DNA from 2 places in the Paenibacillus sp. JL3B1040 genome. Region 1 is predicted to be linked to the other one. Evidence: riboswitches for the same ligand, from Rfam matches in the RefSeq annotation. Region 1 holds a riboswitch; the other holds the start of a gene.
The links. Region 1 has a riboswitch for cyclic di-AMP ahead of ACZF99_RS19535 (C40 family peptidase). Riboswitches for the same ligand answer to the same signal wherever they lie in the genome.

Region 1 (5,434 bases):
TATAAGTTGTTCTCTGAACCTGCCAGCAAGGTAAATAAACGATTTGGATCGACAGGATCCATAACTAAATAATGCGCATCTGGTTCATTGGGTTTGGATTGATTAGGAAGTCCATTTTCAATCGTTTCCCACGTATCCCCGCCGTCAATAGATCGTTTCACAAATCCGTGACCTGCAGCATATATTTTTGAAGGATTCTCGAAATCCGTTTCGATTCCCATCACGTCGTTGGTTTTAATAGGCTCAAAAGTTTTCTGCCAATTTTGATCAATAAGTTCATATACACCTGTATGTGTACCTATCCAAACCGTTGTGTCATCGGGTGCATAACTAAAGACGTGTGGATGTGTGTCGGACTCAGGGATCAAAGAAGCCAAATTTGATTCTGATTCTTTGGCTTTTTTAATTCCACCCCATATTGCAAATATGATAATTGTGAACAAAGCTACTGCTAAGTAAAAACCAAATCCCCAGGACAATTTCTTTTTTACTCTATACATGATCATTCTCCTAATCATTTATGATAATCAACAAGACCGTATAAAGGATTTCTCATAACGTTAATCAATTCATCATGGCCATTTTCATATAATCTGGCTGAATTCCACACATGTATCTGTTCTCCTATCGCTTTTAATATGAACCATCGAGCCACTTTATATACTACAATACGTAGTTTTAAAACGAAAAAGAAAACGGCTTTTATGTGCAGCCGTTAAATAACATGATGACAGCAAACGTGATGAATACACTAAAAGATATAACCATAGGGGGGATATCCATCATTGGAATTTTGATATGAGAACTCGGTTCAATTAATTTTTGTATCCGATAATTGATGGGATCATCCGCAAATCCAACCCCGATGGGTAATCGTTGATGATTTGAACTCGCACATTTATATAACACACTACCCAAAGCATATGGGGACCCCATGTGCATCATGGCATATTGATCGGCATCGATCTCCATCCAAACATGAATGAAATAATGCATTTTTTTAAAAATCGGTACAAAAGGAAGACTGTCTTTTATGATATTTATGATTAACGAACGAAGAGGATCGAATTTTTTTAGATGAGCGTATTCATGCAGCAATACCGCTGTAATCTCTTCTTGATCGAAACATGCCAGCATCTTGGTAGAAATGACAATTCTCGGTCGAACAAATCCATAAGTTAAAGCGAATAGTGAATGGTCTTTAATAACAATAATTTTTCCATTAAATTGTTGAAATGTTCTATTTATCGCTTCCGTTAACAAAATATCCGATTTGAATCGAACCTCTTTATTCCACTGTTTTTTTAGATTTACTTGTTTGAACAAGATGTAAAAAAATGTTAGAAGGCTGTATATAATAACGATATTCAATCCTATTAATATGAACTGGTGTATCATTGTGCTCTCTCCTAGAGCAGAAAGGCAATACTCCAATATTCCCCATTGGATGGAATATCCCCAAATTTCATGCAACATATAAATTGCCATATTAATCCATAGGAGTAATCCAATAGCGATCATCAAGAAAAAAATGATGTCATGCTTTTTAATGGTTATCATGACGGTCTTTTTTCCATTCATTTAAACGTGATTCTAATAACTTCATCAACTGAGGATCGGCCTGCTGCATCGCGTCGACCATATGATTTACCATCAAGTCCCCGTAGTCGTGAATTAAACCTACCGTAACAGTTTTCGTTTGTTCGGTAATAAATTCCTCCTTGCTTTGTACAGGTTCAAAATAACTCTGCCTGGCTCTCCCCTTCCCTATTGTTGTTTTCTTCAGATGCCCTTTTTCAATCAAGCGATTCATCACCGTCATCACAGCATTGAAAGATAAATCATCCTCCAGAAGAGACTGAACTTCTTTAATTGTTATTCTATTATGTTCCCAAATAATCTCCATGATTTGAGCTTCTAGTGAGCCAAAAAAGCGATTTAGCCCCTCCTCGTTTAAATACATCCGTTTAACAGACATGCTTTCACCCTTTCATCCTATACTACATATTGTAGTTAATAAACTTTCATTGGTCAATTTACAAAAATAATCATCCTCCTTGGATGATTATTTTTGCAAAACATAAGGACAAGCCGATAATTTCTTACAGCTTGTCCTTTTTATAGTTATTCTTGACCAATCATTTTAAGATAACTCTGCTCACTCACAACACGCCTTGCAGTAACATACCGCTCTTTATAATAAGATTCTGACAAACTGCTTATTCTTACACCTTTACTACTTGAAGAGTGTGCAAACTTATTGTCGCCGATATAGATGCCTGCATGAGAAATACCCTTCCCATCCGTATTAAAAAATACCAAATCTCCAGTTCGAAGTTTGTCCTGATCCACCGGAGTTCCCTCTTTTGCCTGGCTTTTTGACGTACGAGGCAAATCCAAATTGAACTTATCAAAAACATATAAAATAAAACCCGAGCAATCAAAACCGGCTACTGTTGTACCTCCATACAAGTAAGGAGTCCCCACCACTTTATCTACTTCATTTTCAAGTTTGGCCGAACTAGCAAAGGAACTGGTAGCGCTCGCTGAAAAAATAAGTGCTGCACCTAATGTCGATAAGATCAATTTTCTCAAATATGTAGTCTCCCTTCGATGCCTACGGAGTTAGCTGAGGGTTCGGTAGAAGGTTCCCTATATTCTTTTTACGAAAAGAATAATTCACCCAAAATTGGTTCCCCCGTTTTCTGTTAAGAAATTCGGCAAAAATTAATTTTTTGTAACCCTACATAATGTAGTCTATTTTCTGTTATTTTGTCAATCCTTATTTTTATAGAAGTACAAAAAATGTAATATGAATGTTTAATCACTTACTGAGGGCTTTCGGAAGCTATTAGAAATGTCGAAACAGATGATTTTTATAAAAATAAGAACGTATCGAAAATTGACATTATCAATATACCATATTTATACTACTGCTTGTAGGGTTACAAGATTTTAATTATTTAGTTACCGTTCTTACATAGTGTATATGTCCTTTATAAGATGAAATTAAGAATGCCATAGCCTCTTCTACAATATGTCCATGTTGGAATAAGAACAGGGAAGGTGGTGATTAAAATATCACATAGAGGTTAAATTAAATACTTAAAAATAACAAATTATGCGAAGGAGCAAGATCATGAATAACAATCATAAACATGATCAAAGCGATCATTCCCGTCGTTCTTCTGAACATCAACATAAAGAACAGCACCACGAACCCAACGAACACCAACATCACCAACATGATGAGCATGAGCAACATCAGCATGTAAGACACGAGGATCATCATCAGCATGATGAGCACCAACATGGAAACCATGTTATGCACGCTGGCGGACATGATCATTCCGGCCATCATGGGCATATGGTTGAAGATTTTAAGAAACGTTTCTATATATCCTTAATTATCACGATTCCGATCCTAATCATTTCCCCAATGATTCAAATGTTCATGGGCGTAAGCTGGCGATTTCCGGGGGATACATACCTTCTGTTCCTCTTGTCCTCATTTGTCTTCTTCTATGGGGGCTGGCCTTTTATTAAAGGGGCTAAGGATGAACTTTCCGTAAAAAACCCGGGCATGATGACTCTCATCTGTCTCGCCATCGTTGTTGCGTATGTTTACAGTACAAGCTCTACTTTCGGACTCACCACGACAGACTTTTTCTGGGAGCTTGCCACGTTAATCGACATTATGCTACTCGGGCATTGGATTGAGATGAAGTCCATCATGGGGGCCACTAAAGCTTTAGAGGAGCTCGCAAAACTTATGCCTTCCGATGCACATTTGGTAAAAGAAAGCGGCGAGATTATCGAAATCGATGTCACTGAACTAAAAAAAGGCGATATCGTACTCGTGAAACCGGGTGAAAAAGTTCCGATCGACGGTCAGATTACTGAAGGCGAAACCTTGATTGATGAATCGATGCTGACCGGCGAATCCGTACCGAATGCAAAACAAGCTGGCGACCAAGTCATTGGTGGTTCCATTAACGGTCAGGGCTCTGTCAAGATTTCCGTTCAGAGCGTAGGCAAAGAAACGTACCTCTCGCAAGTGATTGCACTCGTTCAAGAAGCCCAGGCTTCCAAGTCCCGAGCACAGGATCTGGCGAACCGTGCCGCTAAGTGGCTCTTTTACGGTGCATTGGTGGTAGGGATTCTCACCTTTTCCGCATGGATTGCACTCGGGTATTCGCTCTCCTTTGCTTTGGAACGTATGGTTACCGTGTTGATAATCGCATGTCCACATGCGTTAGGGCTCGCCGCTCCGCTTGTTATTGCAACTTCGACATCGCTTGCCGCGAAGAACGGGCTCTTGATTCGCAACCGAACCGCATTTGAAGGTGCACGGAATATCCAAGCCATTGTGTTCGATAAAACAGGAACTTTAACCAAAGGGGAATTCGGGATTACGAATATCCATCTCGGAAACGTATCTTCCGAGACGGAACTTCTTACCAATGCAGCGAGCGTAGAGACACATTCCGAGCATCCAATCGCCCGAGGCATTACAAAAGCTGCAAAGGAAAAAGGGATTCAGCTTAAAGAAGTGACTGACTTCAAAGCACTCCCGGGTAGTGGCCTCCAAGGGGTTGTGGATGGTAAGGAAATTATGGGGGTAAGTCCTGTATACGTAAAGGAGAAGCACCTTCCGTTTGATGAGGTACGCTTTAATCAATGGTCGCAAGAGGGGAAAACCGTTGTCTTTATCCTCGTTGATGGTCAAGTGGCCGGGATGATCGCACTGGCAGATATGATCCGAGATACAGCCAAAGATGCCGTTCAGGAACTGAAAGATATGGAAGTTAAATCCATCATGTTAACGGGGGATAACCAAAAGGTAGCCCAATATGTCGGTAAGCAGCTAGGCTTGGATGAAATCTTCGCCGAAGTTCTCCCCCATCAAAAGTCGGATAAAATCGACCAGATTCAAACAAAAGAAGGTTTGCGTACAGCGATGACCGGAGATGGAGTTAACGATGCTCCAGCGCTTGCCAAGGCAGATTTAGGGATCGCGATCGGTGCGGGCACTGATGTGGCGATTGAGACAGCTGACGTCGTACTTATCAAGAGCAATCCGCAAGATGTCGTCAATATCATTAAGCTTTCCAGAGTGACCTATCGCAAAATGATGCAAAACTTATGGTGGGCGACAGGTTATAACATCGTTGCCATCCCGCTTGCTGCAGGCGTCCTAATGCCGTTTGGAATTATTCTGGACCCCGCGATCGGCGCCATCCTGATGTCTTTAAGCACCGTCATTGTAGCCATCAATGCCAAATTATTGAAACTATAAGCAAAAAACTCCTGCCATTTCGGCAGGAGTTTCTTGGCCTAAGAATGTATCAAACTTTGAACCAGAAAGTCCTCATATTCAAAATATTTACATAAAGCTTATCCTTTCGGCCCGCGGTTAATAGGGCATTATCAA
Region 2 (5,434 bases), 1.6 Mb from region 1:
AAAGCCGAGAGAAAACCGGCAAGATTCGCTCCATCCTCCGCAATCACACAAGTATCTCTAAAATAATCGCATAATACCAAGTAAGCATAAGCAGAATTCAGATCAAGCGTTTGACAGCTGCGAATCAATTCATAAACGCCTTTCGCATCGTTTGGATCCGGTTTGCGAATAATCAGACTGCGTAGCGTATTGTTCATGTAGACTCACCTACCTTTTCACGCCATGGAATACACGGCAGAGCGGAATCGCTTTAAGAACGATTGAAGCCGTTCCGTTTGTGGATGTTCAAAAATAGCCTCCGGCGGCCCTTCTTCTATGATGTTCCCATCCGCGCAAAAGAGCACACGATCCGCGATCTCCCTAGCGAAGTCCATCTCGTGAGTAATGAGCATCATTGCCATTTCCCCTTCATCGGCGATTTCCCGAATGACCTCCAGCACCTCACCAACCAACTCTGGGTCAAGCGCCGAAGTCACCTCATCAAACACCATCACTTTGGGACGCATCACGAGCGCCCGGGCAATCGCCACGCGCTGTTTTTGTCCGCCGGACAATTGAGCCGGATAATCTGCCAATTTTTCATCCAATCCCACCTTGCGGAGCATGCCGATTGCCCGCTCTTCAGCTTCTTCCTTTGACAGCTTCAGCACTCTCCTTGGAGCTTCAGTCACGTTCTGTAGTACTGTCCGATGCGGAAAAAGATTAAAGTGTTGAAATACCATGCCTACATTTCCACGCATCTCATGCAAATGCTTCTCATTAGCCCGTACGAGCCGACCTTTCCTGGACATATGCCACAAATGGACGCCGTCAATTTCGATCGTACCGGTCGTAGGCTCCTCCAAAGTCACAAGCATACGACCCATCGTCGTTTTGCCTGAACCGCTTGGTCCGATGACCGCTACCTTTTCGCCTGCCGCGATGTCCAAATCAATGCCGGTAAGCACCTGACGTTCGCCATAAGTCTTCGTAACCCCCGTGTACTTCACCATCGGCAAAGACATTTTTTCCACCTCCCTTCGTTATTTGCCCCTTTGGAGATTCATTCTTTTTTCCAATCGGCGAATGAATAGCGAGGACGGATAGCTGATAGCCAGAAACAAGACGCCAACCAGTGTATAAGGTTCAAATACCCGGAAGGATTCCGAAACGATATTTTTCGCGGTCAATAGCAATTCAACCAAGGTGATAGCGGACAAGATCGGGGTTTCCTTAAACATCACAATCAGGTAATTCCCAAGAACTGGAATGATTGGCGGAATAGCTTGCGGAAGTATCACCGAACGCCAGGTATCTACCTTGGAATAATTCAGCGCTACGGCCGCCTCCCATTGACCTCTGGGAACGGCATCAATTCCTGAGCGATAAACCTCGGATAAATAAGTACTATAGTGCAACCCTAATCCTAGAATTCCGGCATAGAAAGCCGGTAATGAAATGCCGGCCATCATCGGCAAGCTGTAATAAATAAAGAACACCTGAACCAACAACGGCGTGTTCCGGATAAATCCATTGAATCCCTTTGCCGCCATACGTAGCCCGACAAATCTCGAACGCATGGCGAGAGCCAGCAGCAATCCACCGATCAATGCAGTCAAGAATCCCAAAAGCGTAGCTACTATGGTCATTCTGAGAGCAACGAGAAGCTCCGGAAGGATTTCAAAGGCGTACTGCCAATCCCACATCCGTCACATCCTCCCTTCGGACCATTTGCGCTCCCAAATCCGGATGCCGAAGGAGACGATAGAAGCGATCGCCAGATACATAAGCAGCAGCAGGAACAAAATCTCCGATGTCCAGGAAATATAGTTGTTGCGGAGAACCATTGCCTGGTAAGTGAGATCCGCCATAGTGATGAAGTAAACCAGTGACGTGGATTTGATTAATTCAACAAGCAAATTGCCAAAGGGAGGAAGCATTCTTAATGCAGCCTGCGGCAAAATAATGTGAGTCATCCTTTGCCATGGTTTCATGTTTAAAACAATCGACGCTTCCCATTGGCCTTTCGGCACGGCCAATATGGCGCTACGTACAACCTCAGAGCCGTAAGCTCCAAAGTTCAATCCCACCGCTAATATGGCCGCGAGCAATTTGGGAAGCTCCAGACCGGCGAATGGCAGTGCAAAATACAGCCAGAACAACTGAACGAGTAAGGACGTCCCTCGGAAAACCTCCACATAAATTGAGGAGAGCCAACGAATCGGGCGAAGGCGGGATAAGCACATCAAGCCCGAGACGAAGGCGGCGATGACCGCCAATAATGCCGCAAACAAGGCGACAGTAACGGTGGTTTTCGCTCCTTCCAGCAAGGTGGGAATAAAGTCGATCCAGGACTCTGGCATATCATGCCCCGCAAAGCTCGGCAGCCGTCATGTCCCCGGGTAATTCCTGCTCCGTGAATCCGAATTGCTGCAGGATATCCAGCAGTTCGCCCGATTCCTTCATCTTGGTCAATTCCGCATTATAGGCTTCCTGAAATTCTTTGTCTGCCAAACGAAACGCCGTAGCGCCGTACCCGCGTACACTTTGTCCATCAATAACCGGTTGCGAAAAATCGTTGACCCTCTCGATGTCCTTGTCCCCGGCGGATTCAAGCATCGCTTGCAGCGAAGGCCCCGTCATTGTGATCGCCTCCACGCGTCCGGATTGGAGGGCGCTGATCGCAGACGCCTGGTCCGGAACTTGAATAATCCGATCATCCGGGACACCGGATTTTTGCAGATATCCGATTTCCACCGCGCCTGTCATAACGGCAACGCGAGCCTTCTCATTATTCGCGATGTCTTCATAGCTACCAAGACGAAGAGGATTCCCTTGTTTTACGGCAATCGCTTCGCCGATACTATACTCCGGGTTGGCGAACAATACGGCCTCGCACCTTTCCGGGTTCACGAACATTCCCGCGGTAATCAGATCGAATCGATTGGCCTGCAACCCGGCGATTAAGGAGCCAAATTCGGTCAACTCGCCTTTCATCTCGTTAACGCCCAGCCTTTTGAGGATCACCCGGGCGATTTCCACCGCTTCGCCGGTTAGTTCTCCGTTAGCGTCTTTGTAGGCATAGGGTTTCTCATTCGCGAATCCAACCGTAATGGACCCGGTTCGAATTGCCTCGGCCAGCGTCCCTTCAGCTTCGGAATCGGTGTTTGTGCCCCCGTTGCCCGAATTAGCGGTTGGTCCCGGATTACAAGCGGTTAGCGAGACCGTTACAAGCAATGAAATTAACAACCATGATACTTTTCTCAACCCCATTCACAGCCTTTCATTCTCATTTTTTTCATCGGTTTAGTAGGTTTAAATTCAAACTCTATTCCGAATGCCTGACTCCCCCTTTCATTTTTCAATCCGGAGTCCAAAAAAGAGACCCCTCGCCTAGGGGAAAGCATAGCTCCGCCAGCAGGGGTCCGCACAAAAAAATAGAAAACGGCCCTTATATAAGGGCCATTGGAAGTTTGCGTAAAGTTGCGTGAAACTAGACCCATCCACTGCTGACGAGGTTAGCTGACGGACTCGGGTAAGATGGTACCCTACAATCGTTAAAGAATGATTCGCCCCAAAAAACTGGTTCCCCCGCTTTCCAGCCATGAACTGGAAACTAAGCGTGTGTTTATCGTAAAGGCTATTCCAGACAATGTCAACCCATTATCTGCAATTTCACATTTTAACTTTCAAAATAATGATCAAACAGGGTTGTTTGCGTAACTTGTCGGAGATCCGTATTGATAAAGCGACGCCATTCGCGATACGTCGGATTGCGGCATTGCCGGAACCTCGTAATACCCGCGTTCGTTCATAAACTGAAATGCTTCATATGCCATTTGTTGGCAGTTGTTGGCGCACATGACGTGGAGTGCACGTACATCCGGGTCCACGCATTCGGCCGCCCATAACATACCGACCGCCGAGCCTGTTTTGTGAGAATTTAAAATTAGCGTCGCCATGGTCATATCGCTTAACTGCTGGACGTTCAAGGACGGAGCCGGAATCGAATGCGGGTGCTGGAAACCAACATGGGGCGTCTGTTGAAGGTTGAACCGGCGAGCCGCGGTGGTGCTTGGAGACACGTCCACCCCTTTGTACTGCATTAAACGGATCGCTTGGTGATAAGCCCCATCCATCATTTGGATATGGCGTTGCAGCATTGTTCTAAAAGCCTGATCATTCGTCATTCCGGCGAATAGCGCATGAAGCTCAATATCCGCAGTCAATTTCCGAAGCAATTCGTTCGTTTCCAGAAATTCATGAGCTCCCCAATTTTTCATGTTGTCCATCGTTCCTTTCTAATCTCGAATGGAGTTAACCCGCTTACTTTTAGGATCGTTATTTACCTTACGTCAACGGGATTATGGGACGTCGGAGGTGTTCCGTGTACATATAATGGAGGCGGCAACAATACTGGCTTTTGCCCCATGGCTTCCGGATGGGTAATATACTCGAATTCGCCTTGTCCATCCATGCTGGTCCCTTGTGCCCAGCGTCCTTGCTTGCTTTCTTCCCCGGAAGAAAAGTTCATGAAGGAGTAAGAAACTTGATGTTTCTCCAACCCCTGCGGGAACGTACTAGGGACAATCGGCTTCTGGTTTTTCTCTAGTTCTTCAATCGCGGCCATCCATTGATTTTGATGCATCGTATCCCGGGCAATCAGAAAAGATAACATGTCACGAACGCCACGATCCGCCGTCATTTCGTACAAACGGCAAACCTGCAAACGGCCTTGGGACTCCGCATTCAGATTGGCCCGAAAATCGGCAAGCAAATTGCCGCTGGCTATGGTGTAACGGGAGTTCCAAGGGTATCCTACGCTATCCGTCGGGGTCGCACCCAATCCGGAGACGATGACATGCTGTGGATTCATCCCGGCCATCACGGTCTTCACGATTGCATCCTCCACGTTCATTCCGCCCATCGCCGCATTCAAGATAGGCTTATTAGCTGCTTCCTCTTGATCCTGAACGGGTGCGTTATCCAGCAACTGAGCGATCATGATGGACAACATTTCGACATGTGCGATTTCTTCGGTTCCGATATCCAGCAGCATATCGCGGTACTTTTGTTCCCCACGGCAATTCCATCCTTGGAACAGGTACTGCATCATCACCGTAATCTCGCCGAACTGGCCGCCTAATACCTCCTGCAGCTTTTTGGCATATACAGCATCGGGTTTATCGGGTTTGGCATTGTATTGCAACTCCTTTATATGAAAAAACATCTCATCCCTCCTTTTTTGCTTCGTGTCCAAGTTAGTATTGAACGGACTCGGTCCCCCTTATCCTCCACCAATTGATGGAAATCGCAAAAAACTTGCATCTTGCAAGCAATTGGGCTATAAATGAAGCAAGAGGTGAGTTCACTATGGAAAATCCGCGCGAGTTATTCCAAATCATGACCCGCCGTTTTGGATTGTTAAACCGGAATTGCTGCAGCGTAGGCAGTT

Region 2: another riboswitch for cyclic di-AMP. It lies ahead of ehuB (ectoine/hydroxyectoine ABC transporter substrate-binding protein EhuB); the one in region 1 lies ahead of ACZF99_RS19535 (C40 family peptidase).

Annotation. Positions count from the first base shown of each region.
Region 1 covers NZ_CM169317.1:4,324,010-4,329,443, forward strand. Annotated here, with positions in the region: gene ACZF99_RS19520 (hypothetical protein) at 1-500, opposite strand, end outside; gene ACZF99_RS19525 (M56 family metallopeptidase) at 703-1,581, opposite strand; gene ACZF99_RS19530 (BlaI/MecI/CopY family transcriptional regulator) at 1,547-1,978, opposite strand; gene ACZF99_RS19535 (C40 family peptidase) at 2,125-2,595, opposite strand; cyclic di-AMP (ydaO/yuaA leader) riboswitch at 2,600-2,733, opposite strand; gene ACZF99_RS19540 (copper-translocating P-type ATPase) at 3,140-5,299, shown strand.
Region 2 covers NZ_CM169317.1:2,706,076-2,711,509, reverse strand. Annotated here, with positions in the region: gene ectA (diaminobutyrate acetyltransferase) at 1-197, opposite strand, end outside; gene ehuA (ectoine/hydroxyectoine ABC transporter ATP-binding protein EhuA) at 216-1,004, opposite strand; gene ehuD (ectoine/hydroxyectoine ABC transporter permease subunit EhuD) at 1,023-1,685, opposite strand; gene ehuC (ectoine/hydroxyectoine ABC transporter permease subunit EhuC) at 1,689-2,342, opposite strand; gene ehuB (ectoine/hydroxyectoine ABC transporter substrate-binding protein EhuB) at 2,344-3,252, opposite strand; cyclic di-AMP (ydaO/yuaA leader) riboswitch at 3,472-3,612, opposite strand; gene ACZF99_RS12120 (spore coat protein) at 3,681-4,271, opposite strand; gene ACZF99_RS12115 (manganese catalase family protein) at 4,325-5,209, opposite strand; gene ACZF99_RS12110 (MarR family winged helix-turn-helix transcriptional regulator) at 5,353-5,434, shown strand, end outside.